2 regions of the Bradyrhizobium sp. AZCC 2262 genome follow, and region 2 is predicted to be linked to the other one. Evidence: riboswitches for the same ligand, from Rfam matches in the RefSeq annotation. Region 2 holds a riboswitch; the other holds the start of a gene.

Region 1 (15,353 bases), 1.6 Mb from region 2:
CAGCACGGGCAGTTGGTCCGGCGTATCCCCTTCCTTGATGATGTCAGGCGGGACAGTTCTCCACTCTCCATCCTTCAGGTATTGCCACTGATCCGAGCGATCTTCAGCCACCCTGAAGCGGGTTTTGAATACGTCGCCGTTGTCGCAGCATGACTTCCAGGGGACACCGAGCCGCTTCCGTGCGGCCGGGTTCATTTCCTGCGCGTTGAACCACTCGTGGTGCGGCATCGACGGATCGTGAGCGGCAGCACGAAACGACACCAGAAGAAGAATACCGAACATCGCTAGTACGCGACCGAACGCTTTCATGGCAGCCTCCATTGTGGACTGTCATCAATTCGCGAATCACACGAACTCTCCGGCAACTAAGGAGGCCAGATTCCAGAGAAAATGGGAGCCCCTTTTCTGAGCGACCAGCTTTTTAGACGAGACTGTTGCTCTCCTGTTCATGCGGAACGAAGTCGAAGGTCCTGCCAGCGCAGCGAAGAAGCTCTCGGCGCTCTTCGTCAGCGCACCGGTTTACCACCAAGCGACTACCCTCCCGTAGTAACACGGGAGAAGATGAAATGCGGACGGCACTCGTCGTAGCAATCACGCCTACATTTTGCGATTGGCGCACAGGCGCAAACGAGGGCCGACCGGTTCCCATCGGGCGGATCTGCAGAGGCCGCCGGCAAAGTGCGCCTTGAAACACAGGTACAGTATGAGGCGCGGCAACAGCAGATGCGCGACCCCCGTTGCCGGCATCCGTATTCAGGCGGGTGATGCGGCGCGGTTCTGCAACAGACAACGGTCGAGGCGATGAACCCGATGCAGGGATAGGGATGCACCATGGAGTGGAGCGGGCGAAGGGAATCGAACCCTCGTATGCAGCTTGGGAAGCTGCCGTTCTACCATTGAACTACGCCCGCAGAAGGCTTGTTGGTCTCTTAGACACCGCCTAGGCACCGAAAGCCGCAATTCGGCAATTCTTACCGGACCGGAACGGGTAAATCCAGTGCAAGTAATCAGCCGGTCCCTGCCCAGTTTTGCGTGGCAGGGTAAGTTTCGTCCGGCAAGGGCGGGGAAAATGTATGAGGCATACAGCATTACTGGTCGTCTGGGTCTGTTTCTAAGGCGTTACCGCTTCCGCTCAGAGCCCTCAATCCCGCAAAGAGGTTTACGAACTGCAAGAACGCTGCGGCAAACGAGCCGAGCAGTTGTTCGAGAAAGACTTTCCGAAGGACGAGCGCAAAGGTCTCGAAGTATTCGAGAATCATTACAACGTGCGACTTAACCGGTGCTTCATGCTGGAGGAAACACGACGTTCACGAGAGACGCGGGAAAAACATATAAATCGGAATCTCTCACGCTTATCGATGTGAATGACAACAAGGTAACTGGCAGTTTCAGCTCGATCAATCGCGACGAGCGGCATGCTTGAAGTGTAACGTGGCGCGCGTACAATCCGCAGCTGTCAATGGGGATAGGAGGTCATCGTGAGTTTGCAAACTATTGCTTGGATTGCGGCCGCCGTGTCGGCCTTTTTTTCGGCAGTCTCGGCTGCGGCAAATTGGTATAATGCCAACACATTTCGCCGGCAGCTAAAAAACACGACTATTGACGCATGTGTCTCCGCTGCCGCCGCGTTAAAAGCCGCGGTGTACAAAACAATCGAACTTAAAGCCAACAAGATCGATAAAATTACCGATGTGCAAATATGGGGTGCGTACGACGATGCGTGGGCTAAATGGGTTGCGCTCTTTCAGACATTCCAAGTTGCACGACGCTATAAAAATATGTTCATGGCTGATGCACCCGACCAGGCATCTGCCTTGCTTTCAGAATTGCGGGGCAACTTGCGCGACCCCAATTGGATACCTGGGGGCGCCAAAGATCCGCGCGATAGTCGAGCGAAGATGGATGCGATAGTTGTCGCAATTGAACAATCAGCAGGATTGGCCTCCTAAACGGTCGGCTCTGCGGTCGTCACGGGCTGCGCCGCACGTGCCGGCGCCTGCATCTTCGTGAGCAGGAGTGGTGACGCACCCGCCGTTTCCATAAGCTGCAGGAACAGGGTGCACATTGGTCCATCCTCCAGGGCGAGGTTACGGCCGTCGGGTAGCCGACCTCGCGCCATCCGCCAAGCGTTCCGTTCGCCGTCTTGCTGGGAGACCCGATGCGGAAATTGCCTCGGCCTTGCGCGCATCCGGCGCGGTCTATTCGGTGGCGCAGGCGATCGGCCGCAACCCCTTCATGATCATCGTGCCCTGCCACCGCGTGCTCGAAGCCGGCAATTATGCCGACAAGATTTCGCCGCACGGCGGGGCGGTCTCCAAGCGCCGGCTGCTCTCGATCGAGGGCGCTCACCCCACTGCCAGCAAGACGCTGTTCGACGTGCTGATGCCGGTTGCACCGCCCCGCCCGCATCCTTAAATCTGCGGGATGACGGCGACCACGCTTCTCGAACGCAAATCCATTTCCGTTTCCGACTTTCGCTGCACCGCGGGGCCCGGCGACAAGCCGTTTGCGGAGCAGCATCGCCGTTATTCGATTTCCTATGTGCGCAAGGGCAGTTTCGGCCTGCATTGCCGCGGCAAGTTCAGCGAACTGGTGGCGGGATCTGTGCTGATCGGCCATCCCGGCGATGAATATACCTGCACCCACGAGCACGTCTGCGGCGACGAGTGCCTGTCGTTCTTCTTAGACGCAGAGCTGGTGGAAGCGATCGGCGACAGCCAGACGCCCTGGCAGATCGGCTCCGTACCGCCACTACCGGAACTCGTGGTGCTCGGGGAACTGGCGCAATCGGCAGCAGATGGCAGCAGCGACATCGGTCTCGACGAGATAGGTCAGGTGCTGGCGAGCCGCTTTGTCGAGGTGGTTTCCGGCAAGCCGCGCAAATCCGGCTTTGATGCTGCGCGCGACCGCCGCCGCGCGGTGGAGACCGCGCTGTGGATCGATGCAAACTCGCACCGGCCAATCACTCTGGAAGACGCCGCCGATCAGGCCGGGATCAGCCCATTCCATTTCCTGCGGCTGTTCTCGGATGTGCTCGGCGTGACGCCCCACCAATATCTGCTGCGCTCGCGGCTGCGCCATGCGGCGCGGCGGCTCGCCGACGACGACAGCCCGGTTACCGATATCGCCTATGACGTCGGCTTTGCGGACCTCTCGAATTTCGTGCGCACGTTTGGCCGCGCCGCCGGCGCTTCGCCGCTAAAATTCCGTCAGGCCTCGCGGGGTGACCGCAAGATTTTCCAAGAACGGCTGGCCCTCCACTAGCTAGGCTTTCTCCAGGCCGCGCGACTTCGCGCGCTTTGAACTGGAGAAACTCATGTACGACCACATCGGATTACGCGTCGGCAATCTCGACGCCAGCGTGCGCTTCTATACGGCAGCGCTCGCGCCGCTCGGCTTCGTGCTGTGCTCGCGCGACGATTCCGGCGCAGGCTTCGGCCCCAAGGGCGCACCAGCGCTCTGGCTGCATCTGCACAAGGGATCGGCGGGATCAGCCGCGCATGTCGCGTTCCGCGCCACGGATCATGCGGCGATCAAGCAATTCCATGCCGAGGGCCTGAAAGCCGGGGGCCGAGACAATGGCGGCGCCGGGCCGCGGGCGGACTACAGCCCGACCTACTTTGCGGCGTTCCTGATCGATCCCGACGGCAACAATGTCGAGGCGGTTTGCACGTAGGACGTCGCTCTCTCCGCGCACACGGCCGTCATCCTGAGGAGCGCGCTGCGCGCGTCTCGAAGGATGGCCGCGAGCACCGAACCCTCATCCTTCGAGGCTCGCAAGAGCTCGCACCTCAGGATGACGAACACTTGAAAGGAAAACACATGGCCTCCATTCACAAGGAAATTATCATCGACGCGTCCCCCGATCACGTCTGGGACGCCCTGCGCGATTTCGGCGCGCTGCATACGCGGCTGGTGCCCGGCTTCGTGACCGACACCAGGCTCGACGGCGACGCGCGCATCGTCACATTCGGCAACGGCACGGTGGCGCGCGAAATCCTGGTCGATTGCGACGACAAGAAGCGGCGGCTGGTCTATGCCATCGTCAGCGAACGTATCAAGCAGCACAGCGCTTCCGCTCAGGTCTTCGCCGAAAACGACGGGCGCACCCGCTTCGCGTGGATCGCCGACGTGCTGCCGAACGAAATCGCGCCCTACATGGACGCACAGATGGATCTCGGCCTGCTCGCCATGCAGAAGGCCTTGGGACGCAGCGCGGCATGACTTGCGCGTTTCTCGACGCCCTCGGCGCGGACGGCCCCTCGCCCGACCGCGCCGGCAGGATGGATCTCTACGGCCGCTTCGTCGGCTCCTGGGATCTCGATGTCAGGCAATTTTCCGAGGATGGCAGGGAGCGTTGCCGCGCCGGCGAATGGCATTTCGGCTGGGCGTTGGAAGGCCGCGCGATCCAGGATGTCTGGATCGTGCCGCCACGGGGCGAACTGCGGCACGGCGATGCCGCCGCCAGGTTCAATTCCTACGGCACGACACTGCGGGTCTACGATCCCGATATCGACGCCTGGCGGATTCAGTGGACCGATCCGGTGACGCGGAGTTTTCTGCAGATGATCGGCCGCGCGGAGGGCCGCGATATCGTGCAGCTGGGCACGCGGCCGGACGGCCAACTGGCCCGCTGGAGTTTTGCAGACATCACCGCGGATTCATTCCTCTGGCGCGGCGAAGTCTCAGCCGACAACGGCGCAACATGGCGCGTCGTCACCGAGTTCACCGCCCGCCGAAAGCCTTGATTTGTTTGAGCATGATCTCTTCGGAAAACCGGTGCCCACTTTTCCGGATCATGCTCTAGCGTGATCTTTCGCACAGATCGGTTCCCTGCCCACTCCTAGCCTCGGCGCGTGCGTCCGAATGGCGCCGCGCCCGCGGCCGCCCGCGCATGAGGAGTCGAACCATGACTGGAGCTGACAAGGTAGTCTGTCAGGCAGCGGCCACGCTGCTTTTGCTGTTCACCCTGACCGCGACGCCGGCAAAGGCGCAGTTCGCCGGCGGCGGCCAAGACATGATGACGCAGATGGCGCCGATGCTGGAAATGATGAAGGCGAAGATGGGCAAGCGCCGCTTCGCCATGATGATGCAGACCATGGGCCCGATGATGAGCCGTATGATGGAAGGCGGCGGCGGTGGTCTTGGTGGCATGATGGGCGGCGGCGGAATTCCCGGCGGCTTCGGCGGCGGTTATGTGCCCGAGGGCTACGGCGTAACCACCGGCGGCGCGAATTTCGGCAGCATCGGAGGCGGCGACGTCATGGGCATGCTCGGCGGCGCTGGCGGCGGCGAACTGATGAGCATGGTCCCGCAACTGATGCGCATGGCCAATGTCGGCGGCGGCCGTCATGGCCGGCGTCACCGGCGGCGGTAATCGTCGCGCATGCGCGCCCGACCCGTTGGCTCGCAATGACGAGCATCACAACAGCGCCGGCCGCACCGCCGCGATCGGCCGTAACTTCGGCCCCCATCGGGTCAACATCACGCTGACGCATGACAGCACGCCGAGCAGCACCATCGACGACGCCGCCAGCGTGAAGGAGTTTTGCGCGGTGGCGCCGTGCGTCGACAGCCACCAGCCACCGGTGCCGATGAACAACAGCCGCGCAGTCTGCGCCAGCACCGGGCCGATCACCTTGGCCGCGCCTTGCGATGAAAAATAGCACGTCGTGGAAAGGCCGAGGAAAGCATACATCGGCGCCGCCGTAGACAGATATTGCCGGCTGGCGGCGCGCACGCTCGCATCGTCGGTGAAAAGATTCACCCAGATGTCGGGGAATATCGCGATGAAGCTCGCGACGGCCCCGACCGAGACGAATGCGACAAGCCCCGCGATCCAGCAGATCCTGCGGGCGCGCGCGATGCGCTCCGCACCGATGGCCATGCCGACCATCGGCACCGAGGCGATGCCGACCGCGAAGGCGATCGAGGTCAGCATGAATTCGAGCCGCGCGCCGATGCCGTAGCCGGCGAGAATTTCGGTGCCGAAACTCGCCAGCATGTGGGTGAAGATGCTGATGGTCAAAACCGATTGCAGCGGCGAGAAACAGGCGATGGCGCCGACCTTCAGGATGTCGATGAACATCGGCATGCGAATGCGAAGGCCGCGGATCTTGGGAACGACGCGCGCGCGTCCGGAGAACAGATACCAGGACATCACGGAGATGCTGATCAGGTAGGCGGTCAACGAACCGGCGGCGACACCACGCATGCCGAATTGCGGAATCGGGCCGAGGCCCAGGCCCAGCGTGCCGCCGAGAATGATCTGGCAAATCGCCGACGAGAGCATCATGAGCGACGGCAGCTTCATGTTGCCGGTACCGCGCAAAATGCCGGACATCGTGTTCATCAGCCACGGCACCACCGCGCCGCCGAAGAAAATCTGCGTATAGGCCACCGCCTGCGTCAGCACATTGCCGCGCCCGCCGAGCAGTTCGAGCAAAGCGGGGCCGAAGATCAGCATGCCCAGCATGAAGGTCAGGCCAAAGCATAGGCCGATCAGGAGCGCATGCGCCGCCAGCATCGAGGCGCGGTCAATGTCGCCGGCACCGAGCGCGCGCGCGATCGCCGACGCCACGCCACCACCCATCGCGCCGCCTGACATGGTCATGGTCAGGATCACGGTTGGAAACACCAGCGCCATCGCGGCCAGCGATTCCACGCCCAGCCGGCCGATATAGGAGGTCTCCGCGATCACGACGCAGGTGCCTGCGGTCAGCGCGATCACGTTGGGCCAGGCCAACCACAAGAGCGTGCGCAGGATCGGGCCGTCGACCAATGCGTTCTTCAACGGCGCTTCCGGCGGTGGAAGCGGGCGCTCCTTCTCGTCTACGGGAATTTCGGCAACGCCGAGGTCGGACATTTCTGCTCCCCGCACGTGGATTTGGTTCCACGGCGCGCCCGTTCCTAGCATGGCGGTGGGTGATTCCACGTGCGCAGGGTGCAATGGGGGCCTGCGGGATTGTGCAGCAGGGTCGCGCTCCGCCCCTCCACCTGAGCGCGAGGCGTGCCCCGGCAGCCATTTCACGCGGAATTCATGCGGCCCGTTACGAACGTTTGGGCCGGCATCGCATTGGTAAGACGACACCCCCAGGGAACCCCGTCATGCGCAAGAACATCCTCCTGGCAATATGCGTCGCCGCACTGGCGCTGCCGCTTGCCGCCTGTAACGACCCCAAGGAAACTTCGACCAACACCGCGACCGTGGCGCAGAGCTACGGTCCTTCGCCCAATCTGCCGCCGCCGGAACATTCATGGATCCCGACGGTCGATATCGCTTCGGTCAGCCGCTGGCCGGATGGCGCCAAGCCGATCGCCGCCAATGGCATGACGGTCAGTGCCTTCGCGACCGGGCTCGCGCATCCGCGCACGGTCTATGTGCTGCCGAACGGCGACGTGCTGGTCGCCGAGAGCAACGCGCCGCCCAAGCCGGACGACGGCAAGGGCATCAAGGGTTTTGTCTACAGGCAGGCGCAGAAATGGGCGGGGGCCGGGGTTCCGAGCGCCAACCGCATCACGCTGCTGCGCGACGCTGACGGCGACGGGGTAGCTGAAACCCGCAGCGTGTTTCTCAGCAACCTGAATTCACCGTTCGGCATGGTGCTGGTCGGTGAAGATTTCTATGTCGCCGATACCGATGCGATCATGAAATTCCCCTATCACGAGGGCGACACCAAAATCAGCGTGCCGGGCGTCAAGCTTGCGGATCTCCCCGCCGGCACGCTCAATCACCATTGGACCAAGGACCTCACCGCAAGCCCGGACGGCACCAAGCTCTATGCAACGGTCGGCTCCAACAGCAATGTCGGCGAAAACGGGGTGGAGGCCGAGAAGGATCGCGCGGCGGTTCTGGAAGTCGACCGTGCCAGCGGCCAATGGCGCGTGTTCGCCTCGGGCCTGCGCAACCCGAACGGTCCATCATGGAATCCGAAGACCGGCGAGCTCTGGGTCGTCGTCAACGAGCGCGACGAACTCGGCAACGATCTCGTTCCCGATTACATGACCTCGGTGAAATCAGGCGCGTTCTATGGCTGGCCGTACAGCTATTACGGCGATCACGTCGACACGCGCGTCGAGCCGCGACGGCCCGACCTGGTGCAGAAGGCGATGGCCCCGGATTATGCGCTCGGCGCGCATACGGCTTCGCTTGGCCTTACCTTCAACACCGGCAATCTGTTTCCGCCCGAGATGAAAGATGGCGCCTTCATCGGCCAGCACGGCTCGTGGAATCGCAAGCCGCGCGCCGGCTACAAGGTGATCTTCGTTCCCTTCAGGGACGGCAAGCCTTCGGGTGCGCCGCAGGACGTGCTGACCGGCTTCCTCAACGACAAGGGCGAGGCGCAGGGCCGCCCCGTCGGCGTGCGGCTCGACAGGCAGGGCGCGCTGCTGGTCGCCGACGACGTCGGCAACACGGTGTGGCGCGTGACGCCGGCAGCGAAATCGGCATCGCGGTGAAACGCGCGGACGGATGGATTGCTTCGCGGAGCCTGTCATCCGGCGCGCATTCGCGCGACCCGTTGGCTCGCAATGACGGGGAAACCGACTACACCCGGAAATGCTTGCTGAGCTTCAAGCCCTGTGCCTGGTAGTTCGAGCCGATGCGCTGGCCATACATGGCGGCGGGCCGCGACAGCATTTTCTCGTACACCAGCCGGCCGACGATCTGGCCGTGCTCGAGGATGAACGGCACCTCGCGCGAGCGCACTTCGAGTACGGCGCGCGCGCCCTTCCCGCCGGCGCCGGCATAGCCGAAGCCGGGATCGAAAAATCCCGCGTAATGCACGCGAAATTCGCCAACCAGCGGATCGAACGGCACCATTTCGGCGGCGTAATCCGGCGGCACCTGCACGGCTTCCTTCGAGGCAAGGATGTAGAATTCGCCGGGATCGAGGATAAGGCTGCCGTCTGATCGAGCCGGAATCGGCTCCCAGAATTCGCCGACGGCGTAACCGCCACGGCGGTCGATATCGACCACGCCGGTGTGGCGCTTGGCGCGGTAACCGACGAAGCCTGATGTGTTCGCGCCGGAGAGATCGACGGATAGCGCCACGCCATTGGCCAAATCTGCGTCGTCGATATCGACCAGCCGCTCAGCACCGTGCAGCGCGTCGAGCTCGTCGGCGTCGAGGATGGCATCGCCGGTGCGGAATCGCACCTGAGAGAGCCGGGAGCCCTCGCGCAGCAACACAGGAAACGTCTTCGGACTGATCTCGGCATAGAGCGGGCCGTGATAGCCGGCGCCAATCATGTCGAAGCGGCGGGTGCCGTCGGCGATCACGCGGGTGAAGACGTCAAGCCGCCCGGTGGAGCTCTTCGGATTGGCGGCCGCCACGATCGACGACGGCAGCGCGAGACTCTCCAGCAACGGCACGATGTAGACGCAGTTGGTCTCCAGCACCGCGCCGTCCGAGAGGTCGATCTCGTGGAGCTTCAACTCGTCAATGCGCTCGGCAACGGTGGCGCCGGGACCGGGCAGGAAACTCGCGCGCACCCGGTAGGCGATGTTGCCCAGCCGCAAATCGAGGCTCGCCGGCTGGATCTGGCTTTCGACAAAGGGATATTCCGGCAGGATCAGGCCCGCATCCGCCATCGCCGCGATCATGCGGTCCGGCAGAATCCCGTTGGCGTCGGGCGGAAGCGTGAACGGCACGGCGCGATCCTCAATACGGCCCAAAACTCATCCAAACCTCTTATATATGGGCTTTTAGGGGTTATCCGATGGCCGCCTTGACGGGAAGGGCGGGAGGTAATATCAGCATGACTTATCCCGTGGTGATTTGAGCCGGCCGGCTTGCAGCCACGTTAAATAAGTCGCTAAACAGGCCGGGGACACGTGTGATCCCGGCCTGTGGAAATTTTTCCAGGCCGGTTTTTTGTGACCATTTTCCAAGATGGTCACGGCGGAGGTCACATGTCTGAGACTACTTCTACCAAGCGTTATCGTCCCGAAACCCGGCTTGTCCATGGCGGCACGCTGCGCTCGCAATTCGGCGAGACGTCGGAGGCGCTGTTCCTCACCCAAGGCTATGTCTACGACAGCGCGGAGCAGTGCGAGGCCCGGTTCAAGGGCCAGGATCCCGGCTTTATCTACTCGCGCTATTCCAATCCGACGATTGAGATGTTCGAGCGCCGCATGATCGAGCTCGAAGGCGCGGAAGCCGCGCGCTCGACCGCGACCGGCATGGCCGCGGTGACGACCGCTATCCTCGCACCGCTCCGGGCCGGCGACCACGTGGTCGCTTCGAAAGCCCTGTTCGGCTCGTGCCTTTACGTGGTGCAGGATCTGTTGCCGCGCTACGGCATCGAGACAACGCTGGTCGACGGTCTTGATCTCGACCAGTGGCGGCGCGCGTTGCGGCCGAACACCAAGTCCTTCTTCCTGGAGAGCCCGACCAATCCGACGCTCGACGTGCTCGACATCCCGGCGATTGCCGAGATCGCGCACAGTGGCGGCGCACGGCTGATCGTCGATAACGTCTTCGCCACGCCGATCTGGCAGAGCCCGCTTTCGCTTGGCGCCGACGTCGTGGTCTACTCCGCGACCAAGCATATCGACGGCCAGGGCCGCTGCCTGGGCGGCATCATCCTGTCGTCGGAAGCTTTCATCACCGAGCACATCCACAACTTCATGCGCCAGACCGGGCCGTCGCTCTCGCCGTTCAATGCCTGGGCCCTGCTCAAGGGCCTGGAGACGCTTGGCGTGCGCGTGCGCGCGCAGACCGAAACGGCGGGCAAGGTCGCCGACGCGCTCGCGTCGCACCCGAAGATTTCGCGGCTGATCTATCCCGGCCGCGCCGATCACCCGCAGGCCGAGCTGGTGAAGAAGCAGATGCGCGCGGGCTCGACGCTGATCGGCTTCGAGGTCAAGGGCGGCAAGCAGGCCGCGTTCCGCTGCCTCAACGCGCTGCGGATCGCGCGCATCTCCAACAATCTCGGCGACGCCAAGAGCCTCGTCACCCATCCCGCGACCACGACGCATCAAAGGCTGACGCCGGAGGCGCGCGCCGAGCTCGGCATCAGCGAAGGCTTTATCCGCTTCTCCGCCGGGCTCGAGCATGTGGATGATCTGATCGAGGATTTTGCGGCGGCGCTGGAGAAGGCGTGAGCAGGTAACCGCAACACTATCGTCGTCCCTGCGAACGCAGGGACCCATAACCACAGGGCGTTGTGAGTTAGGCAAGGCGTCGACCACTGCCTCTAATTACTAGGGCCGCGGCGTATGGGTCCCTGCTTTCGCAGGGACGACGGTTCACATCGGCCGGTACGCCCGCACGTCGGCGGGCACGTTGACGCCGAGCTTGATCTGGCCGACCGACTTGATGATGTCGTCGCCGAGCAGTTGCGCGAAGCAGGCGTAGCCCCAGTCGCTCATGTGCAGGCCGTCGGCGATCACGAAATTCTCGATCGGGATCGACTGCTTCTCGTGCCAGTCTTTCATCACCGCAAAGCGCGGGAAAATGCCGACCTTGCGAAGCTCGGCGGTCTTGTTGAGCAGCGTCATCATCTTGCCGGCGCTCTCGGCGTGCTCGTTGATCCGCGGCGAATATTGCGGATCGATCAGCACGACGTCGGCGCCCGCTGCCTGAATGCGCGTGATGCCTTCCTCGACGAGTTTTGCCGTCTCGCCCGGATCGAGGTTGCGCAGCACGGCGTTGGTGCCGACCTGCCAGATCACCATGTCCGGATGCATGTCGATGACGGCGGTCTGCAGCCGTTTCATCATCTCCGGCGCGTCCTCGCCGCCCTTGCCGGCGTTAACGACAGAGATGTCGGCCGTCGGATATTGCCGGCGCAATTGCGCCGCGAGCCGGTTGGGATAGTTGAAATCCGGCGACGTCGCGCCATAGCCGGCGGTCGATGACGAACCGAAGGCGATGATCACCACCGGCTGACCCGCGACGAGCTTGCTGGCGACATGCGGCAGCGACCCCATCGATTTGGAGCCGCCCTTTGGCGGCAGGCACGGAACGCGGCTGAAGATGTCGCCGGCGGATTTAGCGACCTCCTTCACCTTGTCGATCGCCTTGCCGGTGATACCCTTCTGCGCGGCCGGATTGACGGCAACCGTCTGCGCGGCCTGCGGCGGGGCGCTTTCAGCGGAGGGCTTCTTTTCAGTCTTGTTTTCGGTCTTGGCGTGGTCGGACAGCGCCGCCTGCTGGGCGGTTTGTTGCGGGGCCGTCTCGGCGTGCAAGGGCGACACCGAGGCAGGCATCAACAGCGCCAGGCTCGCGGCAAAAAAGACGGTCGGCAATGTCGACAAACAAAAAGGGTAGTGACGGCTCATTAACGCTAGTTCCCTAATTCTGCTGCGCCTGACCGAGGCGGGCCGCATCGAGCACAAATTTCGACAGCGCGCGGCCGAGACAGGCATGAACACGTTTGGCCATGTCGGTGCCATGAACGGCACTGAACAGGTCAAAATTTCCGGCGTCGTTCCAGTGACGCATAATGGCGAAGCGGTCGAACAGCGGAACATCGTGCTGCTGCGCCGCCACGCGCATATTATCTAGGTATGGCGGCACAGAAATCATCGTCTCCGTGCGCGGGCTGTATTGCAGATTGATCAGAACCACATCGGTCCCCGCGTTTTGCAGCGCAGCAATCCCGTCGCCGACGGCGCCGCGAAAATCGTCGGGATCGACGGATCGCATAGCATCGACGGTTCCGGTCTGCCAGATGACCAAAGTAGGCCTTTTTGCTTCCACCAGCTTAACGAGGGTGGTGTCGGTTTCCTCCGCGCTTTTCCCGGGCTGTAGTTCTACGGATAGATTGATCGGGATCGAGGGCAGCTTCTCCTTCAGCGCGGCCTGCAATTGGGCGGGATAGGCGCTGTCGGCTGAAGCGGCGATGGTCGAGGAACGGCTGCCCACCACGAGGATGGTCAGCGGCCGGCCATTCTTGACGGCGTCGGCGACCTTCGGCAGCAGGCTTTCGGTGCTCAGGAGATAGGGCGGCACCTCACAGGTCTGGGGGGCATCCTCGGCACGCGCCAAACCGGTGGCCGCAAGGCCGGCGAGCAGGGACAGGGCCAGTACGGCTCCAGAACCGGGCCTCATACGCTCCCTCCCGCCATATCGGCATTGCCGCCCGTGCGCTTGGTCTTGGACGCATCTTTGTCGGCCGAATGCTTGTACCACGAAATCACCCACGCCACGCCCCACATGATGAGGATTCCGGAAAGGCTGACCAGGGCGTGCAAGAAGGCACCGCCGGAAACTTCGGCCAGCACGAAATGCCCTGCGAAGGCCAGGAAGACGCCGAGACAGAATATCTCAAGTGAATGCTGGCCACACAGGATCAATGGTCGCAGCCAGGGCGATTTCAGGCCCGACCAATCCCTGGGCAGGAAGCGCACGGTGAGCGCCGCCAGGGCCAGAAAATGGGCAAACCGCAGCACGTCCAGATCGGTCTTGGTGATCGGGTACATCCACTGTTCGAGCCGCTTCGGCATCAGAAAGCTGAGCTGCGGGATGTGCCAGGTCAACGTGACGAAGAATGCAAACGTCAGATAGGCGATACAGATCCACATCGTCACCGGCGACGACAGGATCCGCGACATCCGTGCGGCGCCACCCAGCGCGCACCAGGCGCCGAACACGAACAGCAACTGCCAGGCGAACGGGTTGAAGATCCAGAAGCCGCCGGGATAGGCCGTCAGGTACCAGTCGAACTGCCAGGTCAGCGCGTACAACAGCACCGAGAGGCCGAGCGACACGTCGGGCCGCCACTTCATCAGCCACAGGATGATCGGCAGAAACAGCATCAGCACGATGTAGAGCGGCAGCACGTCCATGTTGACGGGGCGGAAGCGCAACAGCAGCGCCTGGACGATGGTGACGTCCGGCTGCTTGAGAAAATCCATGATGCCCATTTCCTCGCTGTAGAGCGGGTTCTCGAAACGGGTCGCGACATAGGAAATTTCGGCGAGGAAGATCGTGAACAGGAACACATGCGCGACGTAGATCTGCCAGACCCGGCGCATGATCCGCGCGGTCGCCACCACGAAGCCGGCCTGCAGCATCGCGCGGCCGTAGACGAAGGCGGCGGTGTAGCCGGAGATGAAGATGAAGATTTCGGTAGCGTCGGAGAATCCGTAATTGCGGATGGTGAACCAGGTCAGGAAATTGGTCGGCAGATGATCGACGAAGATCAGCCACAGCGCCATTCCGCGAAACAGGTCGAGCCGCAATTCGCGCTCGCCGGCTACCGGCAGCGCAATCGCCGGCGCGGCGGGCGCCGCGGCCTTGCTATCGCTGAGAGGCGTTCCGGCAACTGGATCGGCAATGGACGACATCTGGCACCGTTAGTTTAGCTTTTACGCGTGCACGGTCCGGGGAAAGATAATATCGGGCCGCAACTTGCAGACAAGATACGCAAACAGATACGGGGCCGGACGCGCGCGGGTGCGCTCTAGAATGGAACTATGTTGAAACCGCGATCAAACACCCGGCAAACCCGGCGGGCCGGAGATTGTTCCCCCGGCATTCTTGGCTATGATACGGAACAGGATTTCCGAAAGCCGCCCGCATGTACCGCGCCGTCACCCGCCAGATCGAAGTCACCGTCGAGCCGAACTTCCTCCCCGAGCGCTCGTCGGTCGATCGCGGCCAGTATTTCTGGTCCTACACCATCGTCATCACCAATACCGGCGCCGAGACCGTGCAGCTCCGCACCCGCCACTGGATCATCACCGACGCCACCGGCCACAAGCAGGAAGTCCGCGGCGAAGGCGTGGTCGGCGAGCAGCCTGTGCTCGCGCCGGGCGAGCGCTTCGAATACACCAGCGGCGTGCCGCTGCCGACCGCGTCGGGCTTCATGACCGGGCGCTACCAGATGGTCAACGCAAGCGGCGAGCGGTTCGAGATCGACGTGCCGACGTTCTCGCTGGACAGCCCCGATAAGGGCCGGGTGTTGAACTGACGAGCGGCGCCGCTCTTTCCCCGTCATTGCGAGCGCAGCGAAGCAATCCATCTTCTCGCTTGTAGCCCGGATGAGCGAAGCGATATCCGGGGCGGTGTTAGAGTGGTCCCCCGGATGTCGCTTCGCTCATCCGGGCTACGGCTCCTGACACGATTTCGCGATCTCGCGGCAGATCTCGCCCGAGGTTTGCATCTTCGTTTGTCCCTCTTCGAAACAGAGGGCGCAGGGAAGACCGGGTGCTTGCTGCACCCGCGGTCTCGCGTGCGATTTGCGCAAACAAAACTGCACACGAGCATACAGGGCAGCGGGAGCATTCCGGCCTTCCCTGCGCAATGGCTTTACGACTTACTTCGTGCTCTTCCCGGAGAACGGCTTTTTTGCCTCCGTCGCCGGCGAGACAGATCCCGCCAACTTAACGCCAGCACCGCGGC
Region 2 (15,353 bases):
TCGATGATGCTGGCAGGACCGAACATCCAGCCGATCCGCAAAGCCGCCAGCCCGTGAATCTTGGAGAAGGTATGCGTCATGACGGTGTTTTCGGTGGTCGCCACCAGTTCGAGCCCGAGTTCGTAATCGTTGCGCGACACATAGTCGGCATAGGCGGCGTCCAGCACCAGCAGTACACGCAGCGGTAATCCCGCGCGCAGCCGCTTGACCTCGTCGAACGGGACATAAGTCCCGGTCGGGTTGTTTGGATTGGCCAGCCACACCAACTTGGTCTTCGGCGTCACGCGCGCGAGAATGGCATCGACGTCGGCGGTGAAGTCGGTCTCGGGCGCGACGACGTTTTTGGCGCCGTTCGCCATCGTGGCGATCGGGTAGACCAGAAAACCGTGGGCGGTGGAGATCGCCTCGTCGCCGTGGCTGAGATAGGTGTGCGCCAAGAGATTGAGGATTTCGTCCGAGCCGGCGCCGCAGATGATGCGGTTGGGATCGAGCCCGTAGGCGCGGCCGATCGCCTCGCGCAGCACCCGCGAAGTGCCTTCCGGATAGTCCTCCAGATGCGCCGCCGCGGCCTTGTAGACTTCGATCGCCTTCGGCGACGGCCCGAACGGGGTCTCGTTGGCGGACAGCTTGAACACCTTGCGGCCCGGCTCCGGCACCGGCGTCTTGCCGGGCGTGTAGGGCGCAATATCGAGAATGCCGGGATTCGGCACGGGGCGGTTCATCTTCAACTCCGGAATTTCGGGCGGGCCGTTTAAACCTTGGTCGACCCGTTCGGGGGCACCGTATAGCGCGTTGCGTGGCTGCCGACGAGGGCCGACGAGCGCACCGAGGCACCGGCCTGGATCAGGGCGGATTTGATCTTCTCGAAACCGGTGCCGGCATCCGACACCAAGAGCGCCGCGCCGTCGAAGGCGGTGTCGGGCACGGCGACGATTTCGGCGAGCGGCGCCAGCGCGCGGGCGATATCGGCGTTCCAGCCGGCGACGCGCACGCTCCACAACTGGACCTCCGTCACCATGGCGTCGTCGGCGACCCGGGAGATCACGAACACCGGCAGTGCCGCCGGATGATCGGCGCGTTCGAGGAACGGCAGCCGGGCAGTGATCTTCGGTGCACCGCTGGCCTCCAGCGCGAGCCACCATGGCGTGCGGCTCGAGGTCGCCGACACCAGCGCCAGATCGCCCTTCGATTTCGCCACCGCCTCGACCGCCGCCTGCGCGCTGAAATGGCCCACATAAGGCACGACGAAGCCGAAATGAAATCGCGCCGAATCCCGCATCGCAGGCTCGCCGACCGAGACGTCCGCATGCACCGAGAATGGCGCCTGGACGTATGTGAAGGTCGAGATGATGACGCGCCAGATGCTCTCGATGGTGTCGAGCGGCAGGATGCCGCGATGACGCCGGACGAGTTCGCGCATCATGCTGGCCTCGCGCGCCGGGCGGAACGCGGAGCCGACTTCTTGCGTCTGCTTCACCTGGATCAGCCGGTCGATGATGTCGCCGCGCGCCATCAGGAGGCGATGGACCTGTTCGTCGATCGCATCGATTTCCTTGCGCAGTTCCTGCAGCGAGGGCGGGGCCGGGGGTGCCTTGAACGGTGCCTTGGACATCGGAAAAAACCTTGGTGCCGGAACAGCCCGATGCGGCCGGCAGACAGTCGCATTGATTAGGAAAGACGGGCGCTGAAAGCAAAGAGAAACGTCACGGGGGAGCCCTGCACGATCCGATTAACCATCTGTCCGGCCCCCCGCCTGCCTTGACGAAATGCCTGGGCGGGACTAGCTTTGTTCCATTCCGTGGTCATTTGAGCCGGCCGGCTTGCAGCCACGTTAAACAACTCGCTAAACAGGCCGGGGACAGAGTTGATCCCGGCCGAACCTTTGTTCAGGCCGGGTTTTTTATGGCCTGATTCTGTCTGTAGAGCCTCCGCAAGGAGGTCGGTGCCGAAATGACAAACGTGCATTCGATACCCAGTCCGTCGATTCACAGCGAGGATCGCGCCCATGAGGCCGATCATCCGACCTCGCCTGTGGCGAAGTTCGGCATGGACCAGCCGCTGAAGCTCGATTGCGGCATCGATCTCGCGCCGTTCCAGATCGCCTATCAGACCTATGGCGAACTGAACGCCGATCGCTCCAACGCCATACTGATCTGCCACGCGCTGACCCTCGATCAGCATGTCGCCAATGTGCATCCCCTGACCGGCAAGGCCGGCTGGTGGGAAATCATGGTCGGTCCCGGCCGTCCGCTCGATACCGACAGATACTTCATCATTTGTGCGAATGTGATCGGCGGCTGCATGGGATCGACCGGTCCGGCCTCGACCAATCCGGCCACCGGCAAGGCCTGGGGGCTGGATTTTCCGCTCATCACCATCCCCGACATGGTCCGCGCGCAGGCCATGTTGCTCGATCGGCTCGGGATCGAAACATTGTTCTGCGTGATCGGCGGATCGATGGGCGGCATGCAGGTGCTGCAATGGACCGCCGCCTATCCGCAGCGCGTGTTCTCGGCGCTGCCGGTCGCCTGCTCGACACGCCATTCGGCGCAGAACATCGCGTTTCATGAACTCGGCCGGCAGGCCGTGATGGCCGATCCGGACTGGCATCATGGGCGCTATTTCGAACGCAGCACCCATCCGCATCGCGGGCTGGCCGTGGCGCGGATGGCCGGACACATCACCTATCTCTCCGACGCCGCGCTGCATCGCAAGTTCGGTCGCCGGATGCAGGACCGCGATCTGCCGACCTTCTCGTTCGACGCGGATTTCCAGGTCGAAAGCTATCTGCGCTATCAAGGCTCGTCCTTTGTCGAACGCTTCGACGCCAACAGCTATCTCTATCTGACGCGAGCGATGGATTATTTCGATATCGCCGCCGACCACGATGGCGTGCTGGCGCAGGCGTTTCGCGGCATCAAGACCCGCTTCTGCGTGGTGTCGTTCACTTCGGACTGGCTGTTTCCGACCTCTGAATCGCGGGCGCTGGTGCATGCGCTGAACGCGTCCAGCGCGCGGGTGTCGTTCGCCGAGATCGAGACCGATCGTGGTCATGATGCCTTCCTGCTCGACGTTCCCGAGTTCTTCGACATTTCCCGCGCCTTCCTGCAATCGGCAGGCAAGGCGCGCGGATTGGGTTAGGTGGCTGACATGGCGCTTCAGGAACAGGCCTTGCCGCTCGGCGGCGTAGCGCCCGATCGCACGGGTAACTATCGCACCGATCATCTTCTCGTCGCGGAAATGATTCCGCACGCCTCAAAAGTGCTCGACGTCGGCTGCGGCGATGGCGAGTTGCTGCAACTGCTGGAAACCCGTGGCATCGACGGCCGCGGCATCGAGCTGTCGCGCGAGGGCGTCAACCGCTGCGTCGCCAAGGGGCTCGCGGTGGTGCAGGGCGACGCCGACACCGACCTCGTCAATTATCCTGATGATGCGTTTGATTACGTGATCCTGTCGCAGACGCTGCAGGCGACGCGGCAGCCGAAGGTCGTGCTGGAAAATCTGCTGCGCATCGGCCGGCGCGCGGTCGTCTCATTCCCGAATTTCGGCTTCTGGAAGATGCGGCTGCAGCTATTGGTCGGCGGGCACATGCCGCGCACCGAAAACCTGCCCGCCACCTGGTACGACACGCCGAACATCCACTTCTGCACCATCAAGGATTTCGTGCAGCTCTGCGACGAGATCAACGTCAAGATGGAGCGCGCCGTCGCGCTCGATCTCTACGGCCGCCCGGTGCCGCTGAACCTGCCCTGGTGGGTCTGGAACATGTTCGGCGAGCAGGGCGTGTTTTTGCTGAGCCGGGGTGGGGCAGGGAAGTAACGCTTTCCCCGGCCACACGTTCAAGCCTGTCTCGATGCCAACTGCAGGGTCTCTCCATCCAGCGGTATCAGCAGTTGCTGCGGCGATACGCCCTGCTCGATCGAATACCGCCTCAGTTCGTCGCGCGAGACGGTGGCGTGGTCGAGCGATTCCATGTGGGTGGCGATCACCACGGCGTCAGGCGCCAGCCGGCAGGTCGCGACGGCCTCTGCGGCATCCATCGTGATGAGATCGCCGTCCCATCGTGCCCCGCAGGGATGGATGATGATGATCTCGGGCTTAGTGCCCGTGATGATGGCTTCGACGGCCGGATAGAGCACGGTGTCGCCGGCCCAGTAGACCGCCGGTTCGTTCTTTGCCGTGATGCTGAAACCCATCACCGGTCCCATTTTCTTCACCACCGGTCCCAGGCCATGACTGCCCTCGCGGCGCTGCAGGCGAATGCCGTTCCAATCGATGATTTTGGCAAGAGGCATGACGTCGCTGAATCCGTACGACCGGATCTTGTCCTCGTCTCCCGGCTGGCAGATCATCGGAAGATGTTTTGGCACCAGGGATTGCGCCACCGGATCGAAATGGTCGGCATGCAGATGCGAGACGACGACGAGTTCGACGCCATCGAGGATTTCTTCCGGGCTTGCCGGCAGTTCGACCAGCGGGTTGGGCGCGCGCCCAGTAAAGGACGGGCGCGATCCCTTTGGGGCAAAGAATGGATCGATCAGGACGATCCGGCCGCGTATCTCCAGCTTCAGCGTGGCGTTGCGCAATAGCCGCAGTTTCATCGTCCTGCCCTCTCAATAATGATCATCCGCAATAAAAAATATTCCCGCGCGGCAGCCTCGAAATCTGAGGCCGCTCAATCCCTGACGTTGCGCGGATAGGTCAGTCGCGCGCTCTCAACCAAAGCGAGATCGATCTCGAGACTGACGATCGGCGTACTCACGTTGGTGCGCGCGAGGATGTCGCCATCGGGCGCCACGATCCAGCTGCCGCCCGCAAGCCTCGCGCCACGGCGGTTGGCCGTCGCCACGAACGCACCCGCGGCGATGGCCGTCATTCGCGAAGCTACTTCCCAGCGCGGATGGCCGCCGGTCGCACGCGGCGCGGCAATCACCTGAACCCCCGACTGCCCCAGACCGCGCGCGGCCGTGCTCACCATGAGTTCGGTGCATACCAGTTCGCTATAGCAGAGTGCGCCATCGCGCACCGGTTCGGCGTACTGCGAACCGCGGTCGAACCAGGTTTCTTCCCAGCCGCCTTCTTGCTGCGGCAGCAGCGCCTTGGCCCGGCCGCGAACCAGGCCGCGCTCCGGCGTCCATAGAAACGTCTCGTTCCATCGCTTTGCACCTTCAGCGATGGCGCGCGTCCCCACGATGCGCTTCGCAGCGATGGGCCGCAGGTGCTCCTCGAGCGTCGCATGCGTCGCGGCGGCCTGGCGCCAGACCGCTTCATCGAAAGTGGGGCTGGTCCAGAAGCTGTCGACGCCGGCGAGCTCGGGGAGGACGAGCAGATCGACCGGAGACTTCTCGAACTCGCCGGCAAGCCGCTGCCACATCCCGGCGGCCAGGTCGGCCCGGTCGGGGAATTCGCAGGTCGCAATCAGAAAAGTCATGCTCGCCTCCTTGGGGGCGAACGTGAACCGCGCGACGCCATCTTGCCAGTGGCACGAATGCCGTATATCGTGAAGATCATGCCAAGCAGGATCATGCCAGGTCTGCCGGGGAAATCCCGCAGGGAAGGCGCGCAACGCGTCGTCGCGGTGCTGGCCTATGACGGCGTCAGCGCCTTCGAGCTCGGCCTGACGTTGGAGGTGTTCGGTCTCTCGACGATGGGCCCGGACTGGTATCGCGTCGTCGTGTGCTCCGAGCGGCCAGGACAGCCGCTGGCGGCCAACAACGGCCTCAAGGTCATAGCCGACGCCGGATTGGGGGCATTGGCCCGCGCGGATACGATCATCGTGCCGGGATCGCGCGACATCGTGGAGTCGCCGTCAGCCGCGATGCTCGACGCGCTGCGGCGTGCGCACCGGCGCGGCGCGCGCGTGGCCTCGATCTGCGCGGGAGCCTTCATCCTTGCCGCCGCCGGCCTGCTCGACGGCCGGCGCGCCACCACGCACTGGGCGCATACCGAAGAGCTTTCACGGCGGTATCCGCGCGTGCAGGTCGATGCCAATGTGCTCTATGTCGACGACGGCGATATCATGACTTCGGCCGGCCGCGCGGCGGGGCTCGACCTCTGCCTGCATATCGTGCGGAGCGATCACGGCACGGAGATCGCAAATCATGTGGCGCGGCGCCTGGTCATCGCGCCACATCGCGAAGGTGGTCAGGCGCAATACATCCGGCAACCGGTCCCCCCGATCCAAGGCGATGCTCTCGCCGCCATATTCACCTGGGCGCAGCGCCATCTCGATCGCGATCTGACGATCTCGAGCCTTGCCGCCAAGGCGCGAATGAGCCGGCGCACCTTCATCCGCCGTTTTGAGGATGCAACCGGGATGTCGCCCGGTGAATGGGTGGTGCAGACGCGCGTCGCGAAGGCGCGCGAGTTGCTGGAAGCAACGCGGATCCCGATCGAAGGCGTCGCGACCGAGACCGGTTTTGGCTCCGCCGACGCCATGCGGCATCATTTCAGGCTGCGGCTTGGCACCAGCCCGGCGCACTACCGGGCTGCCTTCCGCGCGCCGGCCAACTAGGCCGTGAATCGGGAGCGACCGAGGGGGGACAGCAGCCTGACCGTTTCTTGCGATCGGAAGGGACAGGCCGCCGTCAGAGGGCGCTATTTCAGCGGCAGAAAAACTTCCGCGACCGCCTCATGCTCCGGCACCTCCGGGAAGAAGCTCACCCGCTGGCAATAGATCGGGAAGTCGCGTGCTTCTTCGCCGCTGGCCGGAAGCCAGTCGCGATAAAGGTATAGCGCGGCGGGCTCCAGATTGTCGGTGTTGCCGACGACGCGCAGCACCGCGCAGCGTCCGCCAGGGATCTCGCCGGCTTTGATCCGCTCGCCGTTCGCCTCGATCGGTTGGTCGGTCCCGACACAAAGGTCCACGCTATAGTCGGCAGGCGACGCAGGACGCCGCTCGGAACGCCAGACATTGAAGGTCGGACTTGTCTTGGGGTGCAGGCCAGCGGCCGTGCGCCACGCGATGAACCGCTGGATGGTGGCGCCGAGCGTCGCCGGATCGCCCCGATGCTCTATGATCGCCACCGGCGTTGGGGGCACATCGCGGATCATCACGTCGTCGTTGGTAAAAGTCTTCTGCATGAGCTTGCTCCTCGCGTTGTCGAGAGGCCCGAAGGCCGCAAGCCGCGGCTCCCAGTCGGGAGACTTCCGGAACGACGAAGGCGATTGCCCGAACCGTTGCCGAAAGGCGCGGGCGAAGGCATCGGGTGCATCGTAACCGGCATCCATCGCTATGTCCGTGACGCTTTGGGCGTCCCTGTAGGCCAGCCGGTGCGAAGCGCGCTTCATACGGGCAAGCTGGACATAGCGATGCACGGACAACTCGAAGGTCGCCGTAAACTGCCGGTGGAAATGAAATTTGGAGAATGCCGCAACGCGGCTCACCGTTTCCAAATCCAGATCACCGTCCAGATGCTGGTCTATGTAGTCCAACACCCGCTGCATCCGGGTATGGTAGTTTTGAAGCGCCGCCTTCATCGTCCCTTCCTCCGTGGCGGCACCAGTTAGTCGCCGATAGCCGTAACGTGCTCGACCGATCTTGCGGTTTTGGGGCGGATCAACCGGAACCCCACGACCGCTTGCAGGCGAGCATCGGCATTCGCGGAATGCGGCTGTGGCTGCGCGTTTATGAGTCTACGGCCTGGATACCTATACCGACGCCTTCAACAGCGACCTCGGATCCCGCACCGGCCATCTCCCGGCCTCGACCAGCGCGATGAAGCGTTCCACCATCTCGTTGAACAGCGCCGGCTCTTCCAGATTGAGCACGTGGCCCGATTTGGGAAAGAATGAGAGCCCCGCCGCCGGCAGATGCTGCTTCAGGAACAGGCTCGGCCCGACGCAATTGTCGTCCTCGTCGCCACACAGGATCAGCGCCGGCGTCGGCACCTTCCGGATCGCATCCGTCATGGTGTAGATCGAGGGACGCCCGCCCTGAAAGCTGCGCATGGTGTTGGCCGAGCCCCTGGCATCGTGACGCGCCAGGGCGGCGTAAAAATCGGCGTGGCCGCGCGGGTCCTTCAGCAGGAATGGAATCCGGCTCGGCGCCTCGCGCGTCACTTTTGCAACTTCCACTGAGCCGATCGCCTCATACTGTTCGGCATTGGCCCGGCATTGCGCGCGGAAGGCGTCGAGGTTTTCCAAACCCGATCCTGAGCCGACGGCAGCCAGCGTCATCGACAGCGCGCGCTCCGGGGCGTTGAGGCCGACCTGCAGCGACGAGTAGGAGCCCATCGACAGGCCGACGAAATGCGCTTTGGCAATGCCAAGGTGATCGAGCACGGCGAGCGCGTCGGTATAGAAGTGCTTGTAGCTGTAGACGGCAGCGGCGGGCGGCACGTCGGAGGGCGTATAGCCGCGCGCCGAATAGGCGATGCAGCGGTGGCCGCGCGAGAAGTAGCGCATCTGCGGCTCCCAGTTGGTGTGGTCGGCCGCGAACTCGTGCAGGAAGATGATCGGCGTCCCGCTTCCAGCCTCTTCATAGTGCAGTCGAACGCTATCCTTGGCGACGGCATGGGGCATTTTCGATTCCTCTCCATTTTCTTGTTTTTACGCAACATCATTACGTCGAGCGCGCCGAACATCGCAATTAATTTCCGGGGCCGCAATGCGGCGGAATCGTTTCATTTTCGCCATCGAATGATCGCGGAATTACCCCGAAATCGTTTCCTCGTCGCCACATGAAGTCTTGTTCCCGTCACACCGCGACGCAAAACGCCGCCCCGCGGTCGTTCGTAGACGAACGCAAAGGGGAAGCGGGGGTGATACAGAGGATTTAGTATGCGTCAGTTGTTTGGGTTTCGCCGGTCGCTTCGGTTCATGGCACTGGCACTGTGTTCGGCGTCCATCGTCGTATTCGTCTCGCCGGCTTCGGCACGGCCTCACCACGGCGCAGGGCGGCACGCCCGGGCCTATCACGCCGGCCATCATGCCAAGCATCATTACGCCTATCGCCACTATCGCCATGCAGCCCGGATGTCGCGCTGGGAGCGCAACACGCCGCAAATGCAGATGGGTGGTTTTGCCGACACCAATCCGAGCTACGCGGTGAGCAGCCCCCAGATGGTGGCGCCCGGCGGCTTCGGCTCACCTAACGCCGTCGCGGAGGCGAGCGCTGGTCGCGGCCATCGTGCCCGGCTCCGGCAGGTCGAGCGCACATCACGCTGGGAGCGTGGCGTTGCGCAAATGCAGGCGCGCGGTCTTGCCGACGCCAATGCAAGCGTCGCAACAAGCGCAAGCGTCGGGCCGAATGCAACCGTGACGCCGGCCGGCGGCGCGATGGCATCCAGCTTCGGCTCATCGAACGTCGTCGCCGAAGCGCGCCGCTATCTCGGCGGCAATCCGACGGGACGCGGCAGCCTGTGGTGCGCGCGGTTCATGAACCTGGTGCTGCAGCACTCCGGTTATCGCGGCACCGGCTCGGACATGGCGAGCTCGTTCGCGAAATACGGCCAGCGCGTTTCCGGCCCGCAGGTCGGCGCGATTGCGGTGATGTCGCGCGGCCGCCGCGGCGGTCATGTCGGCATCATCACCGGCATCGACGCCAAGGGGAATCCGATCATGATCTCCGGCAACAACGGCAACCGCGTCCGCGAAGCCTCGATCTCGCGCGGCCGGATCTACGCCTACGTCATGCCGACGAACTGAGGCGGATCGCGCTTCGTCCTCTCTCCGTTCCTGACGGGGAGGGGACACGCTTTCATCCGAAGCATGAAAGCAGGGCGCGGACGGATATGGAATATGCCGTAGCACCTAACCGCCTTGATGAGGCGTGTCGGCTTTGGATTGATCACCCGGCATCGATTTATCGCCAACGACGTGCAGCATGAACGGCTTGGGGGCGCGCCCACCCGGGACCAGTATCTTTCGGCTTGCCCGCTTTGGTCTTGGCGCCGCCTGGTTCTCGGAAGAACGAAATAGCGCGTAGTCGCGGCCGAATAGCCAGCACGAAATCTGAAAGACGCCGTGGGTGATGAACAATGCGGCGAGCACATCGATCGAATAGTGATAGTGGCCGAGCAGCACGACTGAGCCGAAGAAGCCAGTCATCGCGAGATAGAACGCCCGCCACTGCGGGATGTGCCAGAAGGCAAGCGCGGCGAGAAACGGCAGCCCGGTATGGCCGGAGAAGAACAGGTCGCTGCCGTAAAAAATCGAGTTGAAGAATGGCGCCGCCTTCTGCGGATCGATCGGTGATGGCGCCATGTGGGTGAGCGCCACGAACACGGCGCGGACGAGCAGGAACAGCGCCGTGGCCTTCAGCGCGAATGGCAACCGGTTCGGCCGCCAGGCCAGCAGACCCGCCGTAATGACAAAAGCTGTGAACGTCCCGTAAACGAACAGAAAGCGCAAATTGTAGGGGCCAACGCGGCTGAGCACGAAATCGGTGACATAGTTGCTGGCGTGGACCGTGGCGTAGCTGACCGACGCGAAGATCGCGATGGCGCTGGCGGCGAGGAAGGCGGCGCCCTCGGATAGCGAGCGCACATAGGCGCGATTGCCCAACAGCGTTCGGTAGAGCCGTATGGCGTCGTCCATGGCTAACGCTCCTCCGTTCGCAGATTTCTGCTGGGGATAGGCCAATGTCCAACTGGGAGCGCGCTAGGGTAATCCCGGGCGCGGCAAGCCGCGTGTGAAGCACACCACATCTCGGAAATTCGTCTCGCCGAGCGGAATGATGGAGGCTTAACCTCCATGCCCGCCAGGCTCTCGGTTTCGTGAAGAGGCTTCGTGGGGCAGCCTGGGATGTAACGGTCGAGCGGTCGCGACGAAGTCGTTTTCTCAGTTCGACGAAGACATCCTGAAACGAACCGATGATTTAATTGCAACCTAAAGGAGCTTTGCCTGATTGGGGCATAGGTGTCGTCATGCGCGAAGATTTTGCTTCTTCCAGCTTTCTTGCCGTTATCGTGGTGAGCTTGATTATCGTTTGTACTGGTTTATTCGCACTTGGAATCTGAAATCCAGCGCAGGCCAATGCGCATCACCATTGAATCCGGCTCGACCACGAAGCAGGATGCACCCGGCGGCGGGGCGCGGCGATCAGCCGACGGGTTGGCTGCGAACCAAAGCGCCGCAAGCGGCCGCGGATATCCGACGCGTCGATAAAAGTCTTTCGCTTACTGGAGCGCTTTGACCGTCGCCGCCATGTCGGGCGCGCGCGTGACGCGGTATGTCGCGTTGCTGCATTTGAGGACCCAGACGGCGCGGTCCGGCCGCGAGCGCTTTTTGTCCCTGGTGGCGCCGAGAGCCTTGTCACAGGTAAACCCCTGGATGCGAATCTGGGCCGCCAGCACGGTCTGCGGCGTTTCGGCCGCAACCGGTTGCGCCTGCACCTGCGGGCTGGAAAGAACAGCAGCGATAGCCAGGAGTAACGATCCAAATTTCTTGTGCATGGCCTCAATCCTCAAGGCAGGCATCCCGCTCATCCGAATGCCGAACCATACACAAAAACTTCGGGGTTGTCGCTTTGGGTCATTAGCGGGCTTCGGAAGGTCCAGTTGTGACCTCCGCGCTTCTTCAAAGCCATTTCCGCAACTCTCCGCTTTACCGCGGAAATAACCGGAAGCCGGACTACCGATCTCCCCCCACTCTAATATGTAGCGCGCAAGGGGCTTGCTTCAAGGCCCCCGTCATCCCGTAGAAACGCCGACCGAAGCCAGAACCTGCGGGGTCACGAAATGAGTGCACTGTTATCGACGTGCCGGTCGCATGCGGTGGTGATCGCCGGCGGCGGTCCGACAGGACTGATGTTGGCGGGCGAGTTGGCGCTGGCGGGCGTCGACGTTGCCATTGTCGAGCGGCGCGCCAGCCAGGACCTCACCGGCTCGCGCGCAGGCGGGCTGCACGCACGCTCCATCGAGGTCCTTGATCAGCGCGGAATCGCCGACCGGTTCCTCTCGCAGGGACAGACCCATCCGGCCGTGCACTTCCACATCCCGTTGGACATCAGCGACCTTCCCACCCGGCACAATTACGTGCTCGGCCTGTGGCAGAACCATATCGAGCGCATCCTGGCCGAGTGGGTCGGCGAACTGGCGGTGACGATCTATCGCGGACGTGACGTGACCGGTTTCGCGCAGGACGACACCGGCGTCGACGTCGCGCTCTCCGACGGCCAGACGCTGCGGGCGGAATATCTCGTCGGGTGCGACGGCGGCCGCAGTCTGATCCGTAAAATAGCCGGCATCGAATTCGCCGGATGGGATCCGACGACGAGCTGGTTGATCGCCGAAGCCAAGATGGTCGAGGAGCCGAAGTGGGGCCTTCACCAGGATGCGCGCGGCATCCATGGAATCGGCAAGGCGGATGACGGATCGGCCCGGATCGTGCTGACCGAACCGCAGTTGCGGCTCGACAGCGAACCCACCCTGCGCGATGTCAGCGAGGCGCTCGTCGCCATCTACGGGACCGATTACGGGGTCTGCAATCCCACCTGGATCTCCCGGTTCACCGACATGACGCGTCAGGCAGCCGCTTACCGGGACAGACGGGTCCTGCTGGCCGGAGACGCCGCGCATGTGCATCCGCCGGTGGGTGGACAGGGCCTCAACACCGGTGTGCAGGATGCGGTGAACCTTGGATGGAAGCTGGCGCAGGTGGTCAAGCTGAGATCACCGGAAAGCCTGCTCGATACCTATCACGCCGAGCGCTTTCCCGTGGGCGCCCGCGTATTGCGCAACACGATGGCGCAGGTCGCGCTTCGTCGCACAGATGACCGCAGCGCGGCTTTGGGCGACCGCGTTTCCGAGCTCCTCGGCATGGACGAGCCTCGCCGGCGGTTGGCCGCGGAGATGTCGGGTCTCGGCATTCATTACGACCTCGGTGAGGGACACGCGCTGCTCGGGCGCCGCATGCCCGATCTCGATTTGGTCACCGCCAACGGTTCGGTGCGGGTCTTCACCCTGCTGCACGATGCCGTGCCGATCCTGCTCAATCTCGGTGAACCCGGCGGCTTCGACATCACGCCATGGGCGGATCGGGTCCGGCTGATCGACGCCAGATGTGTGGATACGTGGGAGCTTCCGGTGCTCGGCGCGGTCACGGCTCCCGTCGCCGTATTAATTCGTCCCGACGGATATGTGGCGTGGGCAGGTGACCTGACGCAGCCGGGGCTCGCCGGCGCGCTGACCACCTGGTTCGGACCGCCAGCCGCGTCGTAGCCGCACAGGCTTTTCCGGTGACCTCTCGCTGATTCGTGGGCTGGCAGGAAGCACAGTGATGATTATCTAAACCGCTGTGAGCCCCGGGGTATCGCGCTGTCATGTATTTTGTCGAACGTCCAATTGCTCATGCAGATGCGGCGGCTGGTGAGGGTGTTGGGACCCTGCGATGTTTCCGTTCACCCTCGCTTTCCGATGTCGTCGAGGCGATCTGGGATTGCGACGTTCCAGATGCCGATTTTGCGCGGACGCTCACGATCAAATGCGCCCCCGGCACCTCGCTCTGGCTGACGGGTCAATATCGAAAGCCGGCGGAAATGCGCCAGCGCACGAAGCTTCTACCGACGAAATGTGCGACCCAGATTCAGTCGCACGCCCTGACTCTGCGGCCCACCGGGGCCTTCGGTGTTGTCCTGGTGTGCCTCAGATCCGACGCGGCAAGCCGCATCGTCGAAGCTCCGCTCAGGGAATTCGCCAATGCCAACATAAAGCTTGAGGACCTGTTCAGCGCAGGTGAAGTGGCCATGTGCGACGATATGCTCGCGAACGCGCAGACGAGCAGGGAGCGGATTTCCGGTATCCATTCCTTTTTGCTTCGACATCTCCGGCCGTACGCCGATAGCCTCGCCAGCCGCGCCGCGTTTCATCTCGGCAAAGACCCGACAATGCAGATGCATTCCCTCGCCGCAAAACTCGACTCCAGCCCACGGCATCTTTCGCGTACCTTCAATGCTGCCTTTGGCGTCAGTCCGAAGCGATTTGCGCGCCTGGCGCGGTTTCAGAAAATCATCGCGGAACGACGGAGCGGCCAGTCGTGGGCCCAGGTCGTGCAGGCTTGCGGCCTGACCGATCAGTCGCATCTCGTCAGGGAGTTCCAGGATATCGTGGGCGAGTCGCCGACAGCATTCTTTACGCACGAGCTTTCGCTCGGTGCAGACGAGATGGGCGAAGCCAATCTTATCATCCAGCAGGCCCATCCCACCGATCGCCCGGTCACGGAAAGCTGACGCAGGCGTCCGAAAACGCCAAGACGCATTTCGCAGAGATTGCCAAATTGATCCCGGTATTTGGTCGATTTCAGCGAAGGCGGCGCGATGAATCCGGCAGAGAAAGTTGCCATAGTCACGGGTGCGTCTCAGGGCATCGGCGAAGGAATAGTCCGGCAATTCCTCGCTAGGGGCTATCGTGTCGTCGCCTGTTCGCGAAACATCGCGACCACCGGTCAATCGAATCTGGTCGAAGTTGCCGGCGATATCTCACAGCCGGAAACAGCCTCGTTGGTCATCCAAACAGCGAAAGAGCGTTTTGGGCGCGTGGACACCCTGATCAACAACGCGGGTGCCTTCCTGCCCAGGTCCTTTACGGAGTACACCGAGAGCGAATTTACGATGCTCTTGCAGGTAAATCTTGGAGGCTTCTTTCACGTTTCGCAAAGGGCGATCGCTGAAATGCTTCATCGAGGGAGCGGGCATATCGTCAACATTACCTCCAGTCTCGTGGCCGAGCAGCCATTGAAGGTGCTGCCGGCGGCCCTGACGGCGATTACCAAGGGCGGGATCAACGCCGTGACGCGGTCCCTTGCCATTGAGTATGCGGACAAAGGTATCCGGGTGAATGCGGTAGCTCCCGGAGCGATTCGCACTCCCATGCATGCGAACGATACGCATGCTTTCCTTGCAACGCTGCATCCGATGGGTCGCATCGGGGAAATTCGGGAGATCGTCGACGCGGTTCTCTATCTCGAAGATGCAGCCTTTGTCACCGGAGAGATTTTGCACGTCGATGGCGGTGCCAACGCAGGGCGCTGGTAATCCGGTCAAAGCCTCTAGTGAAGTCGAACCAGCACGAGGAAAAAATGCACGCCCATCCTCGATCCATCACCGAGCTGTTCGGGATCGAACTGCCGATCATTCAGGCGCCCATGCTGGGCGTTGTTACGGCTTCGATGGTTGTCGGCGTTGCAGAAGCGGGCGGGCTGGGCTCGCTACCCCTTACCAATCTGAGCCCGCAAGCGGCTCGGACGATGTTCTCCGGGATACGGCAGCGGACATCGAAGCCTGTCAACGTAAACTTCCTTTGCCATGAATCGCCTGAGAGCAATCCCGCTTCGGAGGATGCCTGGATTGGGTCCTTGAAGCCATACTATGCCGAGCTCGGCCTTGCCTCCGACCGAAGTCCCCTCGGCAATCT

The links. A riboswitch is a leader RNA that binds a small molecule or an ion and turns the genes downstream of it on or off. The one in region 2 is predicted to bind S-adenosylmethionine.
Region 1: it holds a riboswitch for S-adenosylmethionine, as region 2 does, so the genes downstream of both, V1283_RS34975 (O-succinylhomoserine sulfhydrylase) here and metX (homoserine O-acetyltransferase MetX) in region 2, are expected to answer to the same signal.

The regions. Positions count from the first base shown of each region.
Region 1 is NZ_JAZHRT010000001.1:7,431,233-7,446,585, forward strand. Features, by position in the region: gene V1283_RS34915 (hypothetical protein) at 1-309, opposite strand, end outside; tRNA gene V1283_RS34920 (tRNA-Gly) at 838-911, opposite strand; gene V1283_RS34925 (hypothetical protein) at 1,479-1,949, shown strand; partial or broken gene V1283_RS34930 (MGMT family protein) at 2,086-2,415, shown strand; gene V1283_RS34935 (helix-turn-helix transcriptional regulator) at 2,425-3,264, shown strand; gene V1283_RS34940 (VOC family protein) at 3,317-3,676, shown strand; gene V1283_RS34945 (SRPBCC family protein) at 3,823-4,224, shown strand; gene V1283_RS34950 (hypothetical protein) at 4,221-4,748, shown strand; gene V1283_RS34955 (hypothetical protein) at 4,910-5,377, shown strand; gene V1283_RS34960 (MATE family efflux transporter) at 5,423-6,865, opposite strand; gene V1283_RS34965 (PQQ-dependent sugar dehydrogenase) at 7,108-8,457, shown strand; gene V1283_RS34970 (2'-deoxycytidine 5'-triphosphate deaminase) at 8,546-9,652, opposite strand; SAM riboswitch at 9,762-9,841, shown strand; gene V1283_RS34975 (O-succinylhomoserine sulfhydrylase) at 9,914-11,107, shown strand; gene V1283_RS34980 (SGNH/GDSL hydrolase family protein) at 11,252-12,286, opposite strand; gene V1283_RS34985 (SGNH/GDSL hydrolase family protein) at 12,300-13,058, opposite strand; gene V1283_RS34990 (OpgC domain-containing protein) at 13,055-14,296, opposite strand; gene apaG (Co2+/Mg2+ efflux protein ApaG) at 14,530-14,922, shown strand.
Region 2 is NZ_JAZHRT010000001.1:9,007,493-9,022,845, forward strand. Features, by position in the region: gene V1283_RS42325 (pyridoxal phosphate-dependent aminotransferase) at 1-722, opposite strand, end outside; gene V1283_RS42330 (chorismate mutase) at 752-1,612, opposite strand; SAM riboswitch at 1,789-1,868, shown strand; gene metX (homoserine O-acetyltransferase MetX) at 1,951-3,141, shown strand; gene metW (methionine biosynthesis protein MetW) at 3,151-3,819, shown strand; gene V1283_RS42345 (MBL fold metallo-hydrolase) at 3,840-4,601, opposite strand; gene V1283_RS42350 (carbon-nitrogen hydrolase family protein) at 4,676-5,431, opposite strand; gene ftrA (transcriptional regulator FtrA) at 5,510-6,514, shown strand; gene V1283_RS42360 (AraC family transcriptional regulator) at 6,598-7,479, opposite strand; gene V1283_RS42365 (alpha/beta fold hydrolase) at 7,651-8,523, opposite strand; gene V1283_RS42370 (TIGR02594 family protein) at 8,782-9,648, shown strand; gene V1283_RS42375 (phosphatase PAP2-related protein) at 9,754-10,539, opposite strand; gene V1283_RS42380 (hypothetical protein) at 11,121-11,396, opposite strand; gene V1283_RS42385 (FAD-dependent monooxygenase) at 11,682-13,163, shown strand; gene V1283_RS42390 (AraC family transcriptional regulator) at 13,481-14,170, shown strand; gene V1283_RS42395 (SDR family NAD(P)-dependent oxidoreductase) at 14,258-14,974, shown strand; gene V1283_RS42400 (NAD(P)H-dependent flavin oxidoreductase) at 14,992-15,353, shown strand, end outside.